DNA from 3 places in the Pectobacterium peruviense genome. Region 1 is predicted to be linked to each of the others. Evidence: riboswitches for the same ligand, from Rfam matches in the RefSeq annotation. Region 1 holds a riboswitch; each other region holds the start of a gene.

The links. A riboswitch is a leader RNA that binds a small molecule or an ion and turns the genes downstream of it on or off. The one in region 1 is predicted to bind thiamine pyrophosphate.
Region 2: linked by a shared signal. The riboswitch ahead of thiM (hydroxyethylthiazole kinase) and the one ahead of thiB (thiamine ABC transporter substrate binding subunit) in region 1 are both predicted to bind thiamine pyrophosphate.
Region 3: linked by a shared signal. The riboswitch ahead of thiC (phosphomethylpyrimidine synthase ThiC) and the one ahead of thiB (thiamine ABC transporter substrate binding subunit) in region 1 are both predicted to bind thiamine pyrophosphate.

Annotation. Positions count from the first base shown of each region.
Region 1 is NZ_CP161826.1:717,046-721,692, forward strand. It holds gene thiP (thiamine/thiamine pyrophosphate ABC transporter permease ThiP) at 1-1,162, opposite strand, end outside; gene thiB (thiamine ABC transporter substrate binding subunit) at 1,138-2,121, opposite strand; TPP riboswitch at 2,202-2,298, opposite strand; gene DUT67_RS03270 (LysR family transcriptional regulator) at 2,442-3,347, opposite strand; gene DUT67_RS03275 (aromatic alcohol reductase) at 3,681-4,556, shown strand; gene sgrR (HTH-type transcriptional regulator SgrR) at 4,608-4,647, opposite strand, start outside.
Region 2 is NZ_CP161826.1:1,431,393-1,436,039, reverse strand. It holds gene yegS (lipid kinase YegS) at 1-438, shown strand, start outside; gene psiE (phosphate-starvation-inducible protein PsiE) at 452-859, opposite strand; gene thiD (bifunctional hydroxymethylpyrimidine kinase/phosphomethylpyrimidine kinase) at 1,138-1,941, opposite strand; gene thiM (hydroxyethylthiazole kinase) at 1,938-2,732, opposite strand; TPP riboswitch at 2,769-2,865, opposite strand; gene DUT67_RS06530 (DUF4062 domain-containing protein) at 3,502-4,470, opposite strand.
Region 3 is NZ_CP161826.1:4,614,723-4,619,369, forward strand. It holds gene nudC (NAD(+) diphosphatase) at 53-835, opposite strand; gene DUT67_RS20805 (Rsd/AlgQ family anti-sigma factor) at 944-1,405, shown strand; TPP riboswitch at 1,528-1,665, shown strand; gene thiC (phosphomethylpyrimidine synthase ThiC) at 1,779-3,734, shown strand; gene thiE (thiamine phosphate synthase) at 3,731-4,372, shown strand; gene DUT67_RS20820 (HesA/MoeB/ThiF family protein) at 4,374-4,647, shown strand, end outside.

The DNA.
Region 1 (4,647 bases):
TTGCCAGCACAATACCCGGCATGGCGAGGATGAGCATACCGCTCAGATTCATCAACTGCCCGTAGAGTGGCTTCTGGCGTAACTTGAGCTCGCGGCTGCTCCAAAGCAGCATCATGGTCAGCACCAGACACAGCAATCCTGCGCTTAAGGCAATACGTAGCGAGGTAAACAGCGTTTGCCAGAGCACAGGCTGTTGCAGCACGGAAACCAATGAGCGGTTCACGCCATCAACCACCACGGCCAGCAAGGGGGGAACAACCAGCAACAACAGCGCGCCGATCAGCAGGCCGTCAGTGAGGCGGCTTAAGGCGCTATCCTGCGGGTTACGCCAGGCAAGCTGCTGCGTACTGCCGACAGGCAAAATACTCCCCAACCGCTGGCTCAACAGCACCAAACCGAGACAACAGACCATCTGAATTAATGCCAGCAGTGCCGCGCGTGCTGGATCGTAATCAAAGCTCAATGCCTGATAGATAGCCAGTTCAATCGTGGTCGCCTGCGGGCCACCGCCTAGCGACAGAACGGTGGCAAAACTGGCAAAGCAGAGCATGAAAATCAGCGCGCCAGTGGGTAAAATCTGCCTGCGCAGCGCAGGCCATTCCAACAGACGGAAATGCTGCCAGCTGTTCATGCCCAGATTGGCGGCTAACTGACGCTGCTCGGTGGCAATGCCTTCCAGTGACTGCAACAACAGCCGAGTTGCCAGCGGCAGATTGAAGAACACATGCGCCAGCAGGATGCCTTGCAATCCATAAGGCGAAAAGGTGTATTTCAGATCAAGCCAGCCCAGCGCAGAGGCCAGCCAGCCTTGTCGGCCATACACGCTGAGCAGGCCAAAAACGGCTACCAGCACGGGCAGCACCAGCGTCATCGCGCACAGGCGCAGTAGCCAGCGGTGGCCGGGGAAGCGCCGTCGATACAGCGCTCTGGCAAGAAAAATCGCCGGAACGGTAGAAAATAGCGCAGATAGAAAGGCCTGCCAGAAGGTAAACCGAATGACATGCCAGAGATAGCTGTCATGCCATAGTGTGCGCCACTGACTTTCTGGCGCCTGTATCCACAGTGCGCCAAAAGCCAGTACGGCAACGGAAATTAACAGCGTGGTGGCCAGTAGCCCTGGCCACAGACGTCCGCCGATCAGTGGCTGACGGCGCGTTGCCATGCCTGAATCCACTGCGTCCTTTGGTCGGCAACATCCTGCGCGCTGAACTGCATGGCTTTCTCAGGAACCGCGAGCGTCGCGAAGCCTGCTGGCAGTTCGGTTTTAATGGCCGGATACATCCAGTTGGTGGTGGGAATAGCCTGTTGGAAGGTTGGGCTCAGGATGAACTGCATAAAGCGTTTTGCCAGCTCAGGATTTTTGCTGGAAGCCAACTGCCCGGCGATTTCGATTTGCAGATAATGCCCTTCGCTAAAGGTGGCTGCCGCGTAGTTGTCTTTCTTCTCTTCGATAATGTGATAGGCCGGTGACGTGGTATAGCTCAGCACCAGATCCGCTTCCCCTTTAAGGAACAGACCATAGGCTTCGCTCCAGCCTTTGGTCACGGTAACGGTTTTTTTCGCCAGCTTCTGCCAGGCTTGCGGCGCATCGTTGCCGTACACTTTCTGCATCCACAGCAGCAGACCTAACCCTGGCGTGCTGGTACGCGGGTCCTGATAGATCACTTTCCACGGTGCGTTGCTGTCCACCAGCTCATGCAGGCTTTTCGGCGGGTTCTTCAGCGTGTCTTTGTTATACACAAAGGCGAAATAGCCGTAGTCGTAAGGGATGAACGTTTTATTGCTCCAGCCGCCCGGCACCGTGACGGCGCTGGTGTCCTGACCGTGTGGCGTAAACAGGCCAGTTTGCTCAGCAGCCTGCAACAGGTTGTTGTCCAGCCCAAGAATGATGTCCGCTTTGCTGTTTTTGCCTTCCATACGCAGACGGTTCAGCAGCGATGCACCATCCTCCAGTGCGACGAAATTCAATTCGCACTCGCACTCTTTTTCAAACGCGGTCTTGATGACGGGGCCTGGGCCCCATTCTGAAGCGAATGAGTCATAGGTATAAACGGTAAGCGCGGGCTTGGCGAAGGCGGATGCTGAGAGCAGTAATAGACAAGGCAGGCTGGTTTTCAGCACGATGGCTGAACGATGTAATAATTGATTTAACACTTTGCACTCCTGAGAATCATAGGGTGGCAAAGGACTTCGAGGCAGCAATAAGCCGCACTCTCAAATCCCTTCGCCGGTATTAACCGGATCAGGTTCGACGGGTATCTTCTCAGCGAAAAATTTTCCGCACCCCGTTGAGAACGGCTCATTGTAAAGGGTTAAGTCGGGTAGCGAAAGGTTCTCCGTGTTCCGGCGGCGCGAACCAGGCTTATATGCACACTTGGACGCCGCAGTACGTGCGCAATTTCGCTTAACGTGATGGCTGTTGTTGTCCTGTCTGTGGACATTCACCATTTCACGGCTTCCTTCTCGATTAGCGCGGTACACCAGTCGATAAAGGCGCGGATAGCTGGCGAGAGGTGGCGGCTTTGCGGGTAGAGGATGAAAATAGGTTCACGCGGTGCTTCGATATCAGGAAGCAGCCGGACAAGATGCCCATCAGAAAGTTGCTGGCGTACCATATAACTGGCAATGCGTAGTAGACCCAGACCCGCTATGCCAGCGGTGAGATAGGCATCGGTGTCATTTACGCTGATCTGTCCTGCTAGCGGAATCGCTACGGTGTGTGCCTCATCGTGAAACCCCCAGTTCGTCGAATGACCAGTCCGGCTGTGGATATACCCTACTGCGGTATGCTCTTTGAGCGAGTCCAACGTTGTGGGGTATCCATGCTGTTCGAGATAGCGTGGGGAAGCGCAGATAGTCCACTGGAACGTACCGAGGCGCCGTGCGACCAGTCGTGATAACGGCGGTTCTCCGGTTCTGATGACACAATCGATACCCTGCTGGACAATATCCACAGTGGCATCACCCAGGTGGAAGTCCAACCTTATTCCAGGATGACGTTCACAGAAGTCGGGTAGTGCCGGGATCAGGAAATTTTTGACCAGAGAAGGTGTCGCCCCGATTCTGATCGTTCCCTGTAGTTCCTCCTTTTGCTGTGCCGTTACGCTTTCCGCCGCGTGCACATCCCGCAAGATCGCTTTGCAACTGTCGTAATAGCGCAGGCCAACATCCGTAATACTGAGTGCTCGCGTCGTTCGGTTGAGTAACCGAGCGCCAAGATGTGATTCGAGTTCTTTGATGCTACGGGTGACGGTGGATGGCAGAACATGCAGGGTTTCCGCCGCTTTTTTGAAACTACCCGCATCGACCACACGGATAAATGTTTCCATGGCCTGAAACCGATCCATACGATGATGTCTCCCCATTTGCGATGAAACGTTGATAAGACGTACTGCCGTATTAGCAGCTATATCACCTTATCGTTTGATTTTTTCAAATTATGAAGTGATGTGGCTGAATCTTATCATCTGCATATTTTTGTATAACATGATACTTGAACTCTAAATATCCTTGTACTGACAAGTCTTATCAGACCAAGGGCATGTTAGCACACTGAATGCATGGGGGCGTTCATCACTCCCTGTGATAGAGATAATTTGAAATTTTGAAGGAGTTAAGGCGTGAATGACCGCGGAACAGTATTGAAAGATATTCTTGTACTTGGCGCAGGGCAACTCGGTATGGCGGTATTGCGTGCTCTTGCACCGCGTGTGCGTGCGCGTGCCTTGCCGTTGTCGGTCACGGTACTCGTCTCACCGGACACCGTTAACGATCCGTCGGAGCAGGGTATGGCTACACTGACCGAACTTAGTGCATTAGGGGTTGACGTTATCGGGTTTGATCTGGCCTCTGATGAATACGCTCTGACGGGGCTTTTCAAGCATTATAAGACGGTATTGAACTGTTCGGGATTCGTAGCAGGGCCGGGCACTCAAATGAAAATAACCAGAGCGGTGTTGGCTGCCAACGTCGCGCGCTATTTCCCTTGGCAATTCGGTGTTGATTATGACGTCGTGGGTCGAAAAAGCGGCCATCCGGTTTTTGATGAACAGTACGACGTGAGACAGTTGCTACGTAGCCAACAGAGTACCGAATGGGTGATTGTTTCGACTGGTATGTTCACGAGTTTCCTGTTTGAGCCCGCCTTCGATGTGGTGGATCTGGAGCGCGGAATCCTTCACGGTCTGGGAAGTTGGGATACGAAAGTGACTGTGACGATCCCCGAAGACATTGGTTGGCTCACGACTGAAATCTTGTTGGCCGAACCACGATTGGCTAATGAGGTTGTCTACGTGGCAGGTGACACGATCTCATACGGGCAACTTGCCGATGTCGTTGAACGTATCACGGGGAAGATTTTTGAGAAGACACTATGGACTCTGGACAAATTGCGCAGGGATCTGAAGGTGGCTCCAGATGACGCAATGGCGCGCTATCGGGCCGCGTTTGCTTTGGGGGAGGGGATGTGGTGGGACAAATCCGGCACGTTCAATGAACGTAAGGGTTACGAGACGGTCGACGTCGAGCATTTCTTACGGATGCAGTTGCAAAAATAGGCCGAAAGGTGCGGAGCGATTCAACGCGCCCCGTACTTTTTCCAAATGCAGTTAGTGTTCCGGCGGTGCAAACCAGGCGGATTTAAAATCA
Region 2 (4,647 bases), 710 kb from region 1:
ATGAAGGCGGCACTGGGGAGTGCTTCTTACGTACTACACGCGCTTTTTCGTATGGATATGCTGCAAGCCGAGCGCTGTGAGATTCACGGGCCGGATTTTCACTGGGCGGGCGATACGCTAGTTATCGCAGTAGGGAATGGCCGTCAGGCCGGTGGCGGACAGCAGCTTTGCCCAGAGGCGCTGATCAACGATGGGCTGCTGGAACTGAGCGTGCTGTCTGCAACGGAGTTACTGCCCAATATGCTTCAGGCCTGGTTTACCGGCAGCGAAAACCAGAACATGATTTCCGCAACCCTGCCCTGGCTGGAGATCACCGCCCCCGATGATATGACATTTAATCTGGATGGCGAACCGCTCACCGCTAAACGCTTCTGCATTGAGGTGCTTCCCGCAGCGATTCACTGTCGGCTACCGCCCCAGTGCTCGCTGCTGGAATAGCGGCGCGTTTTGATTATTCTCGCTTCAGGCGATTACTGTTTGCCAGATACAGCGTCACCACCAGCAGCAGGATCGCCGCGGAATACACCAGCGTATCCGACGGGCTTTTGTGATCGACAATAATCAGGCGAATGATGGCCGTAATGCCGATGTAGATAAAATAGCGTAGCGGGAAGTGATAGCCGGACTGGAAATACTTCACGATCAGCGCAATAAACTCAAAATAAAGGAAATAGATCACGATGCCTTCTATCAGTTGATAGGAGGAATCTTTCTCGCTGGAGATCAATAGCACCTTCGCCAGATGAAACGTTTCCTTAACTAAAAAAATCACCAAAATGGTTGCCAGCGCCAACAGGCCGATATTGAGTATCGTCTGAAGCGCCTTGGCAGCCATCGCACTGCGAGCAGAACCTGCCATATGTTATCCCCACATCCCATTTCATATTAACGCTAAGATTTCAGAGCAAAATAACCGGACACACTCGCACTGTCACGCCGAAATACGCTTAATTTAGTTTGAAATTACTGACAAATATGTCACGCAAAATACAAGTCGATTTACTTATACCCGTCATACTTCAAGCTGCGTGTGCGTTGGCTTCACTTACTCACCCCAGTCACTTACTTGAGTAAGCTCCTGGGGATTCGTGCGATTGCCGCCTTCACGCCACTCGAATTATTTAGGGTACGCAATATTTACCACCAGTGATGGAAGTGATGAACGGGGCCGATTCCGTGCCCAACCTCCAGCGTGTCGGCCTGCTGTAACGCCAGCTGTAAATACGCCTTCGCCGCGTTGACCGTCTCGCCCCAGCTATCGTGACGTGGTCGCAGCGCCGCCAACGCGGCAGACAGCGTGCAGCCGGTACCGTGCGTATGACGTGTATTAATACGTGGGGAGCTAAAACGCTGTGGTTCAGCCTGCCGACTGAACAACCAGTCCGGGCTTTCCGCTTCACTAAGGTGACCGCCTTTCATCAATACTGCCTGACAGCCCATCGCCAGCAGCGCTTCCCCCTGTTCGCGCATGTCCCGCTCGTTGGCGGCAGGCGACGTATTCAACAGCGCAGCGGCTTCCGGCAGGTTGGGCGTAATCAGGGAAACCAGCGGCAGCAGCTCACGACGGATCGACTCTACCGCCTCCGGCGCGAGTAGCGGATCGCCGCTCTTCGCCAACATCACGGTATCCAGTACCACGAAAGGAACCGCGTAATGACGCAGGCGCTCGGCAACAGTTTCGACAATATCGGTCTGCGCCAGCATACCAATCTTGGCGCTATCGATACGCACATCGCTCAGTACAGAATCCAACTGTGCCGCGACGAAATCCGGCTCAATCCGGTAGACCGACTGCACGCCACGCGTATTTTGCGCCACCAGCGCGGTAATGACCGACGTGCCGTAAGCACCCAGCGCAGAAAACGCTTTTAAATCCGCCTGAATACCCGCCCCACCACTCGGATCGGTACCTGCAATCGTCAACGCATTGATACGTTTCATGCCAGATCCTCCGCGCGCAGGGTATAGAGTCGATCGAGGAAATTAGGGATAAAACTTCCTGTGCCTTGTGACACTGAAGCCGCCTGCTGCCCTGCTAACGCCATGACATAGCATGCCGCCGCAACATGGGATAAGCGATCACCTTCCAGAGAAGAAAATCCCGCGACCACCGCAGACAGCGCACAGCCCGTACCAACCACGCGCGTCATCATGCTATCACCACCCGTTACCGCGATATCGCGCTCACCGTCTGTGACATAATCCACCGCTCCGGTCACCGCGACAATCGTCCCCACCTGCCGAGCCAGTTCACGCGCAGCAGGAAGCGCAGCCAACGAATCATCAGCACTATCCACACCTCTTCCCTGCGCAGCTAACCCGGCAAGCGCCATGATTTCGGACGCATTACCGCGAATCGCCGCGGGTTTCCATGCCAGCAATTCGCGGCAAAATTCAGTACGAAAGGTTAAACCGCCTACAGCAACCGGATCGAGCACCCACGGCGTACCCGCCTGATGTGCGCTGTTCACCGCCGCTCGCATCGCTTCAGCACGCGTACGATCCAGCGTCCCGACATTAATCAGCAGCGCATCGGCGACTGCACTAAACTGCGCGGCTTCTTCAGGATCGACCACCATCGCAGGCGACGCATTCAGCGCCAGCAGTACGTTAGCAGTAAAAGATTGCACCACATCGTTGGTCAAGCAGTGCACCAGCGGTGAAGCAGAACGAAATTGGGTGAGTGATGTTGCTGCCTGAGCGGCAGAAAAGTCGGCGGGTTGCGTGTTCATAGGTCTCCCAACCGGCGTGGAAGAAGGCGGCAACCGGTGGGCATACCGTGACTTCCCTACGCTGGCATTATCCAGATCAGGTGGTACGGGTATTTCTCAGCCTTCACAAAGAAGGGCACCCCGAGTCATTACAGTAAATTCCTGTATACTAGCAGATTACGTGAACTGGCTTGTTCGCACAAGTTTGTGTTCCAATAACCGATTACATCGACTATATAGAAAAATAATTGCTATTTTCCCAAGTTCACTACCCATATTTCAAAGTCATAACACATAATAACTGAATGTATTTTTTAATATCACATGGGGAAATATTCATGCATGCATTTGAAATATATAAACTGCAACCTATTATAAATCTTTAGCACAAATTAAAACCAATAGCCACCATTCGGCATATCGCAATAGTAAACACTCTAATGAAAATATATTTCATGCACTTACTTCTCACACAGCCAACAAGAATATAAGATTATATCTATATATTTTTTATTTAATGAGCCATGTTTTATTTTTAAAAAACATCAACAGTGAGATGAAAATTAAGTAATAAACTCACTCAGCCATATATTATATTATCCATTGTGAGCATAGAAATAAAAACCCGATAAAATCTATTAACTTATAAACCCCAAAAGAAAAACAAAACATCAAAAAATATCTCGACGCGAATAAAATTTTATAATTTATTAATAAGAATGAAAGCCACATTAAGTCGAGTAACATGGCTAATCCTGCAGAATAGTAGGATAGAAAAACCATCAGTTATTTATTTTTTTCTTATAACCCTAAGCTCTTTTAATTTACGAAATCCACTTTCAGTTAGAGTCCACCATTCCCTATCTATATCTATTAGACCAACTGCAACAAAATGAAACTTTATGGTTTTAATATCATCGTCATCTATTATCACATTATATCCAATAATACCCGCCGCCTTTAAAATTAATCTATTAAGAGATTTACTGACATCATCATAGCTACAACCATCGCCCATCGACACAGCTATACTATTAAAAATTCTAGCAATTGATATAGTTACAACGCTGTTCGTAGGGATTTTGAAATTATTACTAACCAAGCTATAATGAAGAGGAAAACTATCTGAAAAATCTGCCACATCATCCCCAAAGTCACTTATTGAATTGTTAGACTTTAACTTTTCCAACTCTCTATTTAATAAATCGACCTCATCTCTAGCCTTTATTAACTCAGATAAATTCTCTTCGTTTGAGATGCGATTTGCTCTAACCCACCCTATTGCCGGATGCATAGTACGTGCATGCATAATTCCTAATGCCACCTTTCCTGGAAGTTCATTTGCATCAGTCCAGAACTCTACTAGTCTTTTCGTTTTCACCTTATTTCTAAAGGATTGTAATTTATTTATCAGTACAGGATCTTGCTCAGAATTCTGAAATGTAATTTTTTCTGGACTACCATGAATTAATGCCACAACTTTTATATTTTTTGAAACGGCATAGTCATATTCTTTTTCGGTGAAACTGATTCCATCTTCATCTAAACTACCATATCTTCCACCAATGATAAGAAGGTAATAATCGCTATAATCAATAATACGCTGAATAAAATTCCACTGTTCCTCATCAGCGGCAGGAAAATGTTCCATCCCGGCAGGGATACAATCCATTTTCATTAGAGTAAGCATTATTGAATGGCGTTCTTCGATTAGGTCAGTATAGGTAGAACTTACAAACACCTGATATCTTTTATCCATCAGAATCTCCAGAGTGCACTAAGCAGAGTAAAACCAGTATCATAAGATAAATCAGCATGAAGAGAGAACAGCAAGGACGAATAATTTCTGTGTAAGTCTGAATAAGCTCAACAGAAACTCTCTTATCTACTCAGCATTTTAGTCTTTTTAAAGCTATCGATAACGCAGGAAAATTCA
Region 3 (4,647 bases), 1.0 Mb from region 1:
TGACGCGAGCACTTTGTCCACGCGAGTCATTGATGGCGCAAATAGTACCACGTCAGCCTTCGTTCTCGTGATAAGCACGGCACAACACCACCGTATCTTCGATAAGCCGACGTGCCACGGTACCCGGCGGGGGCAGCTGCGGGAGCTGGTCATAGCGGAACCAGCCTGCGTCACGCAACTCTTTCGGATCGTGCTTGATTTCTCCACCCGCATAATCGGCCATAAACGCCATCATCAGCGAATGCGGGAATGGCCAAGGCTGTGAACTCACGTAACGCAGGTTTTTTATCTGGATTTGGCTCTCTTCCATTACCTCACGTACGACCGTCTGCTCCAGCGTTTCACCGACTTCTACAAACCCAGCCAGCACGGTGTACATGTTTCCGCGATGCCGATTGTGCTGCGCCAGCAAAATTTCCTCACCACGGCGAATCGCAACGATGATGCAAGGCGCGATCTGCGGGTAATAGCGCTCTTTGCAGTGGTGACATAAGCATGCCAGCTCCGTTTTACTCCATACCATTTCATGACCACAGTAACCGCAAAAACGATGAGAGCGATAGAACTCAGCCAACTGTACGCCTCGCCCCGCCAGTTGGAATAAGCTCACATCCTGATCGAGCAGTTGGCGGACCGATGCCATATCGGAATCCCGTCCCTGACACACCAGCCAGACAGGCTGCCCTTGCCATTCACCGATTTGACGAGCCACTTTCCCCTGCAAAGCCCACGCTATAGCCGTTCCGTGCGGCAATTCCCCCTGAGGTAGCCAGATTTGTACCGCATCGCTAACCACCCACCAGCCGGTTTCATCACCTTTTAGCGTCTGTTCCATATCTTTTTATTGCTCCACTGCCACTTCACTGGCATTTTACATTCAGAGTGATTACATAAGTTTTATAACTGGGATTTCAGTTATTTCTTACCGTTCACGGAGTCAACAATGCTAAACCAGCTACAAAGTCTGACTGAATACGTTGGTGGCAATAATGCGTTAATCGACCAATGGCTACAAGCGCGTAAGCAGCTTCTGGTGGCTTACTATCATCTGGTTGGCATCAAGCCGAACAAGGAAGCGCTTTCTCTTTTGGATGAAGAGGCATTGGATAATTTTTGCCAGAATCTGGTGGACTATCTTTCTACCGGCCACTTTCATTTATATGAAAAAATGCTGCATGAAGCAGCGACTCACAGCGAACAAGTATTAGCGCTTTCCACCCAGCTTGACCTCGCCCTGCAGAATAATACGCAGCAAATCATGACGTTTTACGATAGCCATCTGGCGGCCGCCATCGACCATGATAATTGCCTCGAATTCCAACAGGCACTCTCCAGCGTCGGCGAGGCATTAGAAGAGCGTTTTACGTTAGAAGACAACATGATCAAGCAAGTTTACGATCACTAGCCGTCATTTGACGTTATTTAAGAACATCATCACACGCTATACAGATAAAAGCGGCACGCTTTGACATCCGCGTTTTGCCGTCATACAGTGTAGGGGTTTTATTGACCCGTCTAACAGACGGGCAAATCTTGTCGGAGTGCCTAGCGTGCTTGTGTTTCGTTTTTACGAAACCTATAAGCGCACAGGCTGAGACCGTTAATTCGGGATCCGCGGAACCTGATCGGGTTAATACCTGCGAAGGGAACAAGAGTAATGCGCCTCATTGAGCCCAAGGCTGTGTATTTCTACATACCTGCTCTGATGCTCAATATCATTATTACTCCCTCCGGCTCCAGACAAGCAATCTTCCCTTTACGTATTACAGGAACTTGCTATGTCTACAGAACCCTTGTCTATAAAAACAGTGTTGTCAAAATCGGGTCGCCGTGAACAGCGCGCCGCCGCCCAACAGTTTATTGAAACCTTACAGGGAACGGCCTTTCCCAATTCCAAACGCATTTACCTTTCGGGCTCGCGCGACGACATCGCCGTACCGATGCGAGAGATTCAGCTCAGCCCGACGCTACTCGGCGGCAGCAAAGATAATCCCCAATACGAACCCAATGAGCCGATCCCGGTTTACGACACTTCAGGGCCTTATGGCGATCCCACTGCCCAACCCGATGTCCGCGTTGGGTTAGCAAAGCTGCGCGCCAGCTGGATTGCAGAACGTCACGATACCGAAGCGTTATCCGGCGTCAGCTCCGATTTCACCCAGCAGCGTCTGGCGGATGCGGGTCTGGATCATCTACGCTTTGAGCATTTGCCACGACCGCAGCGTGCCAAAGCAGGCAAATGCGTCACCCAACTCCACTATGCACGACAGGGGATAATTACCCCCGAAATGGAATTTATCGCTATTCGCGAAAATATGGGACGCGAACGCATTCGTGGTGAAGTACTGCGCCAGCAGCATCCGGGGCAAAGTTTCGGAGCCCTTTTGCCGGAAAACATCACACCAGAGTTTGTTCGTCAGGAAGTGGCCGCCGGGCGCGCGATTATTCCCTCAAACATCAATCACCCCGAATCAGAACCAATGATTATCGGGCGCAATTTTCTGGTGAAAGTTAACGCCAATATCGGTAACTCCGCTGTGACATCCTCCATCGAGGAAGAGGTGGAAAAGCTAGTCTGGTCTACCCGTTGGGGCGCGGATACCGTGATGGATCTCTCGACCGGACGCTATATTCACGAAACTCGCGAGTGGATTCTGCGTAACAGCCCGGTGCCAATCGGGACAGTGCCAATCTATCAGGCGCTGGAGAAAGTGAACGGCGTGGCAGAAAACCTGAACTGGGAAATGTTCCGTGATACGCTGCTGGAACAGGCCGAGCAAGGGGTCGACTATTTCACCATCCATGCTGGCGTGCTGTTACGCTACGTGCCGATGACGGCCAAACGCCTGACTGGCATCGTGTCGCGCGGCGGTTCCATCATGGCGAAGTGGTGCCTGTCGCATCACAAAGAGAGCTTCCTGTACGAACACTTCCGCGAAATTTGTGAAATCTGCGCCGCTTATGATGTCGCGCTGTCGCTGGGCGACGGCTTACGCCCGGGCTCCATTCAGGATGCCAACGACGAAGCCCAGTTTGCCGAGCTGCATACGCTGGGTGAGTTGACCAAAATTGCCTGGGAATACGACGTACAGGTGATGATCGAAGGCCCCGGCCATGTTCCGATGCAGATGATCCGCCGCAACATGACCGAAGAACTGGAGCACTGTCACGAAGCCCCGTTCTATACACTCGGCCCGCTAACCACAGATATCGCACCGGGTTACGATCACTTTACCTCTGGCATCGGTGCCGCCATGATCGGCTGGTTCGGCTGCGCGATGCTCTGCTACGTGACGCCGAAAGAGCATCTCGGCTTGCCGAACAAAGAAGACGTTAAACAAGGGCTGATTACTTACAAAATCGCCGCCCACGCCGCCGATCTGGCGAAAGGTCATCCCGGCGCACAAATCCGTGATAACGCTATGTCGAAAGCGCGCTTCGAGTTCCGCTGGGAAGATCAGTTCAATCTGGCGCTCGATCCCCAAACGGCACGTGCCTACCACGATGAAACGCTGCCGCAAGAATCCGGTAAGGTCGCCCACTTCTGTTCTATGTGCGGCCCGAAATTCTGCTCGATGAAAATCTCGCAGGAAGTACGCGATTACGCCGCCAAACAGCAAGCCGAAGCCAAACCAATTGAAATTGGCATGGCTGAGATGTCGCAGGAATTCCGCTCTCGCGGCAGCGAGCTTTATCACAACGCCACCAGCCTGCAAGCAGAGGAAAGCAAATGACGGACTCGACGCCTTTTGCCCCGACGGCACAGCGGCTGGGGCTCTATCCCGTTGTCGATAGCGTGGAGTGGATCGAACGCCTGCTCGGTGTCGGGGTGAAAACGATCCAGCTAAGAATCAAAGATCGGTCAGATGATCAGGCCGAAACCGATGTGATCCAGGCGATCGCATTGGGTCGGCGCTATCAGGCGCAACTCTTCATCAATGACTACTGGAAATTGGCAGTAAAACATCAGGCGTACGGCGTACATCTGGGTCAAGAAGACCTCGATACCGCCGATCTGGTCGCGATTAAAAAAGCTGGCCTGCGTTTAGGCGTCTCCACGCACGACGATCGTGAACTGGCGCGTGCCGTGGCGATAAACCCGTCCTACATTGCGCTTGGGCATATTTTCCCCACACAAACCAAAGACATGCCTTCCGCACCGCAAGGGCTGGCCGAACTGACCCAGCACATCGCCGATCTGCAAGACCGTTTTCCCACCGTGGCAATCGGTGGGATCAGCATCGACAGAGTGCCTGCGGTGCTGGCGACGGGCGTCGGCAGCATTGCCGTCGTCAGCGCCATTACTCAGGCTCCAGGCTGGCGGCAGGCCACTGCGACGCTGCTCAAGATGATTGAAGGACGGGAGGCATGAAATGGTAACAAATCGCCCTCCAACGCCTGCGGGGCTGAGCGATAGCGAGTTCATGCGCTACAGCCGTCAACTGATGCTGGAAGATGTTGGCCCTGAAGGTCAGGAGAAACTCAAAGCCGCCCGCGTTCTGCTGGTAGGGCTCGGTGGACTGGGTTCCCCCGCGTCACTCTATCTGGCCGCCGCTGGAGTCGGCACGCTGCTACTTGCTGACGATGACTCATTGCATATCAGCAACCTGCAACGCCAGATTCTGTACCGCACCAGCGAAACCGACA